One region of the Enterobacter sp. CFEC122 genome, then DNA from elsewhere that is predicted to be linked to it. Evidence: predicted binding sites of a transcription regulator. Region 1 holds the regulator's gene; the other holds the start of a gene.

The links. The regulator Fur, encoded in region 1, represses iron uptake genes when iron is present. The targets are predictions, from matches to a motif close to ATAATAATGAGAACNACTATCAA.
Region 2: the regulator Fur is predicted to act here: its motif matches at 1,372-1,394, upstream of fepB (Fe2+-enterobactin ABC transporter substrate-binding protein).

The regions. Positions count from the first base shown of each region.
Region 1 covers NZ_JBRIQR010000053.1:19,660-24,569, reverse strand. The annotation lists partial or broken gene ACVCAM_RS23940 (OprD family outer membrane porin) at 1-847, shown strand, start outside; gene chiQ (ChiQ/YbfN family lipoprotein) at 895-1,221, shown strand; gene fur (ferric iron uptake transcriptional regulator) at 1,313-1,759, opposite strand; gene fldA (flavodoxin FldA) at 2,051-2,581, opposite strand; gene ybfE (LexA regulated protein) at 2,737-3,024, opposite strand; gene ybfF (esterase) at 3,153-3,926, opposite strand; gene seqA (replication initiation negative regulator SeqA) at 4,110-4,658, shown strand; gene pgm (phosphoglucomutase (alpha-D-glucose-1,6-bisphosphate-dependent)) at 4,683-4,910, shown strand, end outside.
Region 2 covers NZ_JBRIQR010000002.1:311,849-316,758, reverse strand. The annotation lists gene entE ((2,3-dihydroxybenzoyl)adenylate synthase EntE) at 1-159, opposite strand, end outside; gene entC (isochorismate synthase EntC) at 169-1,344, opposite strand; gene fepB (Fe2+-enterobactin ABC transporter substrate-binding protein) at 1,532-2,491, shown strand; gene entS (enterobactin transporter EntS) at 2,569-3,807, opposite strand; gene fepD (Fe(3+)-siderophore ABC transporter permease) at 3,916-4,910, shown strand, end outside.

The DNA.
Region 1 (4,910 bases):
AGGTGCGCTGAGCTTCTCCTATATGTGGACCAACGAGTACAAAGCACCGTGGCACATTGAAATGGACAAGTTCTACCAGAACGATAAGAAAACCAAAGTCGATTACCTCCACTCGCTGGGTGCGAAATACGACTTCAAAAACGATCTGGTTCTCGAAGCGGCATTCGGCCAGGCGCAAGGCTATATCGATCAATACTTTGCCAAGGCCAGCTATAAGTTTGATATTGCGGGTAGCCCGCTGAGTACCAGCTACCAGTTCTACGGTACGCGCGACAAAGTCAGTAACGGTGGCGTCAATGATATCTACGACGGCACCGCGTGGCTGCAGGCGTTAACCTTCGGCTACAAGGTCGGTCAGGTTGATTTACGTCTGGAAGGCACATGGGTGAAAGCGGAAGGGCAGCAGGGCTACTTCCTGCAGCGTATGACCCCGACCTATGCTTCCTCCAACGGTCGTCTTGATATCTGGTGGGATAACCGCTCCGACTTCAACGCCGACGGTGAGAAAGCGGTCTTCTTCGGCGCGATGTATGACCTGAAAAACTGGAACCTGCCGGGCTGGGCCGTGGGCGCTTCTTACGCTTACGCCTGGGATGCAAAACCTGCCGACATGGCAACACCGGATGCTTACTACGATCCAAACTATCGCCTGAAAGAGTCTTCCTACAGCCTGGATGCTATCTATACCCTGCAGGATGGCCGCGCGAAAGGCACGATGTTCAAACTGCACTTCACCCAGTACGACAACCACTCCGATATCCCGAGCTACGCGGGCGGTTACGGCAACATCTTCCAGGATGAACGTGACGTGAAATTCATGGTTATCGCACCGTTCACCATCTTCTGATGAATCGTCCGGCGGGTTAGATCCCGCCGGACCGGAGACTGCAAATGATGAAAAAAATCGTAATCGTCGCGCTGTTGGCATCGGGGCTGGTGGCGTGTGCCCAGACTCAGGCACCGAAAGAGGACTCCCGCCTCAAGGAGGCCTACAGCGCCTGCATTAATACTGCGGAAGGATCGCCGGAGAAAATTGAAGCCTGCCAGAGCGTGCTGAACGTGCTGAAGAAAGAGAAAGCGCACGAGCAGTTCGCGACGCAGGAGAATGTCCGCGTGATGGATTACCAGGCCTGTATCCAGGCACGTAAAACCGGTAACGATCAGGAAGTGGCGAAGCGTTGCGATAAGATCTGGAACGAGATACGCAATAATAATAAATAAGTTGCTTTACGCCCGGTGGCACTGTGCCACAGGGCTTTTTTCTGGCAAAAAAAAGCCAACCTTACGGCTGGCTCAGAGTATGAACACTCACTTATTTTGCGTCATGCGCATGTTCATTTTCGCGGCAATCGCCTTCAGCGCAGTGACCATAAAGGTACAGGCTGTGGTTGGTCAGACGGATGCCGTGACGCGCGGCGATTTCACGCTGGCGCGCTTCGATAGAGTCATCGCTAAATTCAATGACCTTGCCACAGTCGAGGCAGATCAGGTGATCGTGGTGCTGCTGCTGGGTCAGTTCGAAGACAGATTTACCACCTTCGAAATTATGACGGGTGACAATGCCCGCGTCATCAAACTGGTTCAGCACGCGATAGACGGTAGCCAGCCCAATCTCTTCACCCATGTCGATAAGACGTTTATAAAGGTCTTCCGCACTGACATGGTGATTGTCTGGACCCTGAAGCACTTCGAGGATTTTTAACCGAGGAAGCGTAACTTTCAGGCCAGCCTTCTTTAATGCGGTATTGTTGTCAGTCATGCGGAATCTGTCCTGTTGCTAAACGATTCACTTCTGTAGGAAGTGACAGAAAATGCACCCGGGATAATGCGTCTCATTATAGAACTGCCATGGCTAAATGAAAACTGCAAGTCTCAGGCAAAATATGCTTATAAAAATGGGGTATCACCAACAAACTTGCTCGGTGGAAAACCACATTTTATCAGGGAGACATTGTACAGGTCTGGGCGAAAAAGTTAAAAGATTGTAGCAATTAATTTAATCGGTTTGACCTGGTGCGCGGGCGCAACCGCCGTTGCGCCGCGATAAAAATCAGGCGTTGAGAATATCGTCCAGGTGCAGTTCTTCACGGATCTGCTTAACCCATTTCTCGACGCGCTCTGCAGTCAGTTCTGGCTGACGGTCTTCGTCGATGGCCAGACCCACGAAATGATCGTCATCGGCCAGGCCTTTGGACGCTTCGAAGTGGTAACCGGCGGTTGGCCAGTGGCCGACGATCACAGCGCCATTCGGCTCAATGATGTCGCGGATGGTACCCAGCGCGTCACAGAAGTACTCGGCGTAGTCTTCCTGGTCGCCACAGCCAAACAGGGCAACCAGCTTACCGTTGAAGTCCACTTCTTCCAGCGTCGGGAAGAAATCATCCCAGTCGCACTGGGCTTCGCCGTAGTACCAGGTCGGAATACCCAGCAGCAGAATGTCATAGCCTTCGAGATCTTCTTTGCTGCTCTTGGCGATGTCATGCACATCAGCAACGTCTTTACCGAGCTGTTTTTGAATGTTTTTCGCGATATTTTCGGTATTGCCGGTATCACTGCCAAAGAAAATGCCGATGATTGCCATGAGTAAAATAACCTCTTGAAACTTAATAGTATGGTGGCGCAATTCGGCCACGGATAAGGGCAATAATAGCAGAACTGGCAACCCTGCGGAAACAGCTATCGCGCAGGACTGCACTCTGTGCTACATGAAAAGGGTAATTAAGGGAATTTTCAGACTTATGCTTGGCTGCGCAGCATCTCAAGCTGGGCGATCAACATCTCTTCAATGAGCTCGCTGCGGCTAATATTTCGCGCGTCGGCCAGCTCGTTAAGCGCATCGACCGCGTTGGCGTTGAGCTTCAGTTCGACACGCTTAAGCCCACGATTTTTATCGCGTTTAAGCTGATTGCGTTTATTGATACGCAGCTGTTCATCGCGCGAAAGCGGATTCGTCTTCGGTCGTCCCGGGCGACGCTCATTCGCGAACAGATCTAGTGTCGTACGGTCCGTTTGTTCTTTGGCCATGATTCTGAGACTTCGGGGGAAACACGCCGCCCTGCTAATGCCCGGGCGATAAGCGCGCCATCATACATCACCAAAAACGGCGCGCCAACGACTGGAAGCCCGCAGCCTTCCAGTCGCTCTCTTTTTAATCAATTTGCAGTATCAGCAAGATAGCGGCGAATGGCGCGCAGCACGGCGTCAGGTTTTTCCGCATGCACCCAGTGCCCGGCTCCGGCAATGACGTGGGCGCGAGCCTGCGGGAATTGCGCCAGTATGGCGTCGCGGTACGCGTCGGTAACATAAGGGGAGTTACCGCCGCGAATAAAGAGGGTAGGGTGCGGCCAGGCGGGCACGGTTTCCCAGCCCACGATATTGTTGTACTGGTTCCAGAGCACCGGCACGTTAAAACGCCACTGGCCGTCAACAAACGACTTCAGCAGGAACTGGACGACGCCTTCTTCATCAAGATGCTCACGCATGACGGCAGCCGCCTGCTGACGCGTCGCGGCACTCGCTTCGGTGACCGCATTGATGGCGGCAAAAATTTCGTCGTGACGGCGGACGTCGTAATCCACGGGCGCAACATCAATCACCACCAGGCCGTTAATACGCTCCGGGGCCAGCGCCGTCAGGGCCATCACCGCTTTACCGCCCATTGAATGCCCGATGAGGGTCACCTTTTGCAAGTGGTTGGCATCCAGCGTATCCAGCAGATCCTGCGCCATCGCGGCGTAGGTCATCTCGTCGGAACGGCCGGAAAGACCATGATTGCGCATATCGATCTGAAGAATATCGTGGTCGGTAACCAGCTCGCGCGCCAGCACGCCCAGGTTATCCAGGCTGCCAAAAAGCCCGTGAACCAGTACGATGGGAGAATTATTGTTCGGCGATTGTGCAGTTTGCGCTCGGGTATTCAATTTCATGGCAAAGTTCTTTTTTTACGTATGTCAGGTTAGGGTATCATGTTGACCATTCTGCCGCCCGGCTGCAAGGTTCCAGTTTAATCTGACTTTTGCCGCCAACCTGGTTTGACGCTATCCGCTGTTGGGATTTGACCTTATAATCCCAATGACTTGTATTCAGATAAGATATCGCACTGGATTAAGATGAAAACAATCGAAGTTGATGACGAACTCTATCAGTATATTGCCAGCCAGACGCGGCATATCGGGGAGAGCGCGTCCGACATTTTACGGCGCATGCTTAAAATTTCCGCCGCTTCACAGCCTGCTACCCCAGTCACCAAAGATGTCGTGTCTCAGCCAAGCGTTGTTGCACAAGCAAAACCTGCCGTGACACCGGCAAAAGATAAAGTGCGCGCGATGCGCGAGCTGCTGCTCTCCGATGAATATGCGGAGCAAAAAAAGGCGGTTAACCGCTTTATGCTGGTGCTGTCTACACTTTATTCACTGGATAACAAAGCGTTTGCTGAAGCGACCGAGTCGCTGCACGGTCGTACTCGCGTCTACTTCGCGGGCGACGAGCAGACGCTGCTGCAAAATGGCAATCAAACCAAACCCAAACATGTTCCTGGCACCCCGTACTGGGTGATCACCAATACCAATACGGGCCGCAAGTGCAGCATGATTGAACATATCATGCAGTCCATGCAGTTCCCGGCGGAATTGATTGAGAAGGTTTGCGGTACAATTTAACCCTTGCATCAGAAGGACCCGGTAATGGCAAATCACAGCCGTGCAGGCCAACCTGCACAACAAAGCGATTTGATTAACGTCGCTCAGCTGACCGCGCAGTATTACGTGCTGAAGCCGGTCGTGGGCAACGCAGAACACGCAGTGAAGTTTGGTACATCTGGTCACCGCGGCAGCGCGGCTCGCCACAGCTTTAACGAACCGCACATTCTGGCCATTGCTCAGGCCATTGCGGAAGAGCGCGCTAAAAATGGC
Region 2 (4,910 bases), on a different contig from region 1:
CGCGCGGTAGGTAATACGGCGATCGCCATCGATAATCGCCACCGCATCGCTGTCCGCCCGATCCGTCAGGATGTGGGTCAACGGCAGATCCTGCCAGTAGCCTTTTTCACGGTAGCGGCGGGCAAAATCCTCAGGCCAGCGGGTAAAGGGAATGGTCATGAGTCTTCCTTAGTGCAAACCAAAAACGTTGAGCATGGTGGAGAGCTTCACGTCCGTCTCGCGCCACTCGCCCACCGGGGAGGAGGCAGGCACAATGCCCGCGCCGGCAAACAGGCGAACGGTATTTTCGCGAAGACGCGCGCAGCGGATGGTCACCACCCACTCGCCGTTGCCTTCGCTGTCGCACCAGCCAACGATGCCACCGAACAGCTCGCGGTCGAACGGCTCCAGTTCGGCAATCAGCTCTTTCGCCGCCTGATGCGGGAAGCCGCTCAGCGCCGGAGTCGGGTGCAGCAGGCAGGCCAGGGTCAGGGCGTTCTCGTTTTCACGCGCCTCGCCTTCAACCGGCGTCGCCAGATGCCACAGCGTCGGCGTGGTAATCAACTGAGGAGAATCAGGCATGCTGAGATGGTGGCTGCGCGGTGCCAGAATGGCCTTCATCGCCTGGGTGACCAGGTCGTGCTCGTGACGGTCCTTTTCGGAGGCCAGCAGCTTGTTGCCCGCCTCGCGATCCAGCACATCGTCAGGCTGACGGCGCGCGGAGCCCGCCAGCGGCAGCGAGCTAAAGTGCGCCCCCTCTTTGCGCAGCAGCAGCTCCGGGCTGGCGCCCAGCAGCACCCCGCCGTCTTCCAGCGGCACGTGGAAGTTGAAGCTCGCCGGGTTCTGGGCGATCAGGCGCTCCATCAGGGCGCCGCTGTCCGGGCGTTTGTCGGTCGCGATATCAATCAGGCGCGACAGGACCACCTTGTTCACCTGCGGCGTGGCGGTCAGCGACGCGGCGCGAGCGACCATCTCTTCGAAGACGGGCTGCGGCGGGATCTCGGCGCGTTGTGTCACCTTCAGGGCCTGCGCGCCGGAAAAATAGCGTGCGGACTGCTGACGTGCGGGACGGGAAAAGGTCTCCCAGCGTTGCGGAATAAACAGCGACGAGGGCTTGCGGGTGTCGAACGGGATCGCCCCCACCATCACCGGGTGAGCAATACCGCTGGCTTTTGCCGTGCGGAAGGCCTGGGCTAATTTTTGCTGGAAGCGACCCGCCGGATCGTCACCGCCGACGGCGGGTTCACTGAAGCGGGCAAAGCAGCCTGACGTGGTAAAGCTGCGGTAAGGTGACATAAAGAAAAAACGGTCTGATTCCAGCGTGGTTGCGGCGTGCTGAACTTCCTCAGCCAGGGACGTATCCATATCATCCTCCTCAAAATGATAAAAGAATCAATAATGATTATCATTTATATTTTCGTCGGCTAACCTAATCCCACATCGCTTCGCTGTCAACCGTCGGGCAAATAACTTGTGCGACAAAAGCTTGCATCCCGTTGCGGCAACCATGAAAATGAGAAGCATTATCTCCAACAAAACAGGATCCCGCGCTGTGAAATTCCCTGCCGTTTTCCGTAATCCCCTGCTTTTATTATCACTTTTTGTTTTAGGACTTACCTCAGCCGCTGCCGCCGACTGGCCGCGTCAGGTGACCGACAGCCGCGGGGTACATACCCTTGAGCACAAACCGACGCGCATTGTCTCCACCAGCGTGACCTTAACCGGCTCCCTGCTGGCCATTGACGCACCGGTCGTCGCCAGCGGCGCGACCACGCCGAACAACCGCGTGGCGGATGGACAGGGTTTCCTGCGCCAGTGGGGCGATATCGCGAAGCAGCGCAAGGTTGCCCGGCTGTATATCGGCGAGCCCAGCGCTGAAGCGGTGGCCGCGCAAATGCCTGACCTGATTTTGATCAGCGCTACCGGCGGGGATTCCGCGCTGGCGCTGTACGATCAGCTTTCCGCCATTGCGCCGACACTTATCATCAACTACGACGACAAGAGCTGGCAGGCGCTGCTGACCCAGCTGGGCGCGATCACCGGACACGAAAAGCAGGCCGCAGAGCGCATTGCCGCGTTTGATAAACAGCTCGCGCAGGTGAAACAGCAGATGACGCTGCCGCCGCAGCCGGTGAACGCCATCGTCTACACCGCCGCCGCGCATTCCGCCAACCTGTGGACCACGGAATCGGCGCAGGGCAAGCTGCTGCACCAGCTGGGCTTTACGCTGGCGGACCTGCCTGCCGGGTTGCAGACCTCAACAAGCCAGGGCAAGCGCCACGACATTATCCAGCTGGGCGGTGAAAACCTGGCGACGGGGCTGAACGGCGAAGGGCTGTTTGTGTTTGCCGGTGACGAGAAAGACGTGGCGGCGATTTACGCTAACCCGCTGCTGGCGCACCTGCCGTCGGTAAAAAACAAGCGCGTATGGGCGTTGGGAACCGAGACGTTCCGCCTGGATTATTACAGCGCGATGCTGGTGTTGCAGCGTTTGAATGCGATGTTTAAATAACAGGCACGATCCCCGTAGGCCCGGTAAGCGCAGCGCCACCGGGCGTTTTGTCGGGTGGCGGCTCCGCCTTACCCGACCTACAAGGTCACCACACTCTCCTGCCTGAACCGGCGCAATTCCACCAGCGCCACCAATAAGATCACACCAACCATTGCTAACACAAACCCGCTGCTGCTCGCGGACGCCGCCGGGGTCATTATCGCCCCCAGACCGCCGAGGATCGCCGCGCCAATGGCATCGCCCGTGACGTTTTGCGCGGTCCACAGGCCGTTAATGCGCCCGAGCATTCCTTCCGGCGTCTGGGTCTGGATCAGGGTGTACTGCAGCAGCGAGCTGATGGCGCTCAGCCAGCCGAAGATCACCAGACACATCACCCCCAGCGCCCAGACCGGCATCAGGCTGAAGAAGCCAATGGCGATAAACGAGGCCAGCGTGGCAAGCAGCATAATCAACCCCGGCCGCGCGCTCTGTGCCAGGTTGCCGCTGGCCAGCGCCCCGCAGGCCGCACCGAGCGGAATGGCGGCGTAGAGAATGCCTATTTCCGAGGCGCTCATCTGCCACTCGCCCGCCAGCGCCGGGTAGAGCACGCGCACCGCGCTCGCCATCGTCAGCAGGCCGCCGAGCAGCGCAATCCCGCCAATCAGCGGGTTGCTGAACAGGAAACGAATCGCGGCCATCAGGGACTTCAGCGGATGCTCGCGCGGCTGCGGCGGAGGTGGCAGCAGCGGCAGGCGCAGCAGCGTCAGCGTGGTGATAAACGTCCCCGCCGCGGCCAGGCCGTAGTTCCACGCCACGTTGCCGGTTGCCAGCAGCAGGCCGCCCACCATCGGCGAAATCACCGAGCCGAGGCGCACGGTGAGCATGGTGATCGCCCCCGCCTGCATCAGGTTCTCGCGCCCGACCAGCGCGGGCGTCGCCGCCAGCAGCGCCGTCACGCCTAACGAGGCGAAGAAGCCGTCCCACAGCCCGAGGGCATAAATGACCATCAGCGACGGCTCAGGGAGCATGGCGTTCAGACACAGCCCGATAAAGCCCACGCCGCAGGTGCCGCGCGCCAGCAGGATCAGCTTTTTACGCTCGTAGCGGTCCGCCAGCACGCCGCCGACCATCAGGCCGATAAACATCGCCCCGCCGGTTAAGGTGACGGATAGCCCTACCAGCCAGCTGGAGTGGGTCATCGTCTGGATCTGTACCGGCACGGCCACGCCGAGCAGGCCGAGGGATAAAATGGAGATAAAGCGGGCAATAAACACGGCGCGATACGCCGGGTGCGTTTTAAGCAGGCTGAGGTTGAGCAGCCAGGATTTTTGATTCATGACAAAGCCTTGAGTGTAATTCTACCCATTCCATGGGCGCACATGCTAACATAGCCAAATAAGATAGATAACGATAATCACTATCATTATCAAATCATGGATGTTGCTATGTCGTTTTCCTCATCTTCGGTGCGCGCCGTTGCCGTGCCCGTTTTATTGCTGCTGTTAATCCTGGCGATTGCACTCAGCCTGCTGGTCGGCGCGAAGCCGCTTCCCGCGTCCGTCATCGTTGATGCGCTTACTGGCACCTGCCAAAGCGCTGACTGCACTATCGTGCTCGACGCCCGCCTGCCCCGCACCCTTGCCGGGCTGCTGGCCGGCGGCGCGCTCGGCCTTGCCGGTGCCCTGATGCAAACCCTCACCCGCAACCCGCTGGCGGACCCCGGCATTCTCGGCGTGAACGCCGGCGCCAGCTTTGCCATCGTACTCGGCGCGGCGCTGTTCGGCTTCACCTCTCCGTCTGAGCAGCTGGTAATGGCCTTCTGCGGCGCGCTGGCCGCCTCGCTGGTGGTCGCGTTTACCGGCAGCCAGGGCGGCGGACAGCTGAGCCCGGTACGCCTGACGCTGGCGGGCGTGGCGCTTGCCGCGGTGCTGGAAGGCTTGTCCAACGGCATCGCCCTGCTCAACCCGGACGTTTACGACCAGCTGCGCTTCTGGCAGGCCGGTTCGCTGGATATCCGCACTCTTGAAACGCTGAAAGTGGTGGCGATCCCGGTGATGATTGCCGCCGCCGTAGCGCTGTCGTTAAGCCGGGCGCTGAACAGCCTGAGCCTCGGCAGCGACACCGCCACCGCGCTCGGCAACCGCGTCGCGCGCACGCAGCTGATTGGCCTGTTGGCCATCACCGTGCTGTGCGGCAGCGCGACCGCCGTGGTCGGGCCGATCGCCTTTATCGGCCTGATGATGCCGCACATGGCGCGCTGGCTGGTGGGGGCGGATCACCGCTGGTCCCTGCCGGTGACGCTGCTGGCGACGCCTGCCCTGCTGCTGTTTGCCGACGTGCTGGGCCGCCTGCTGGTGCCGGGTGAACTGCGCGTCTCGGTGGTCAGCGCCTTTATCGGCGCGCCGGTGCTGATTTTCCTGGTGCGCCGTAAACGCGGAGG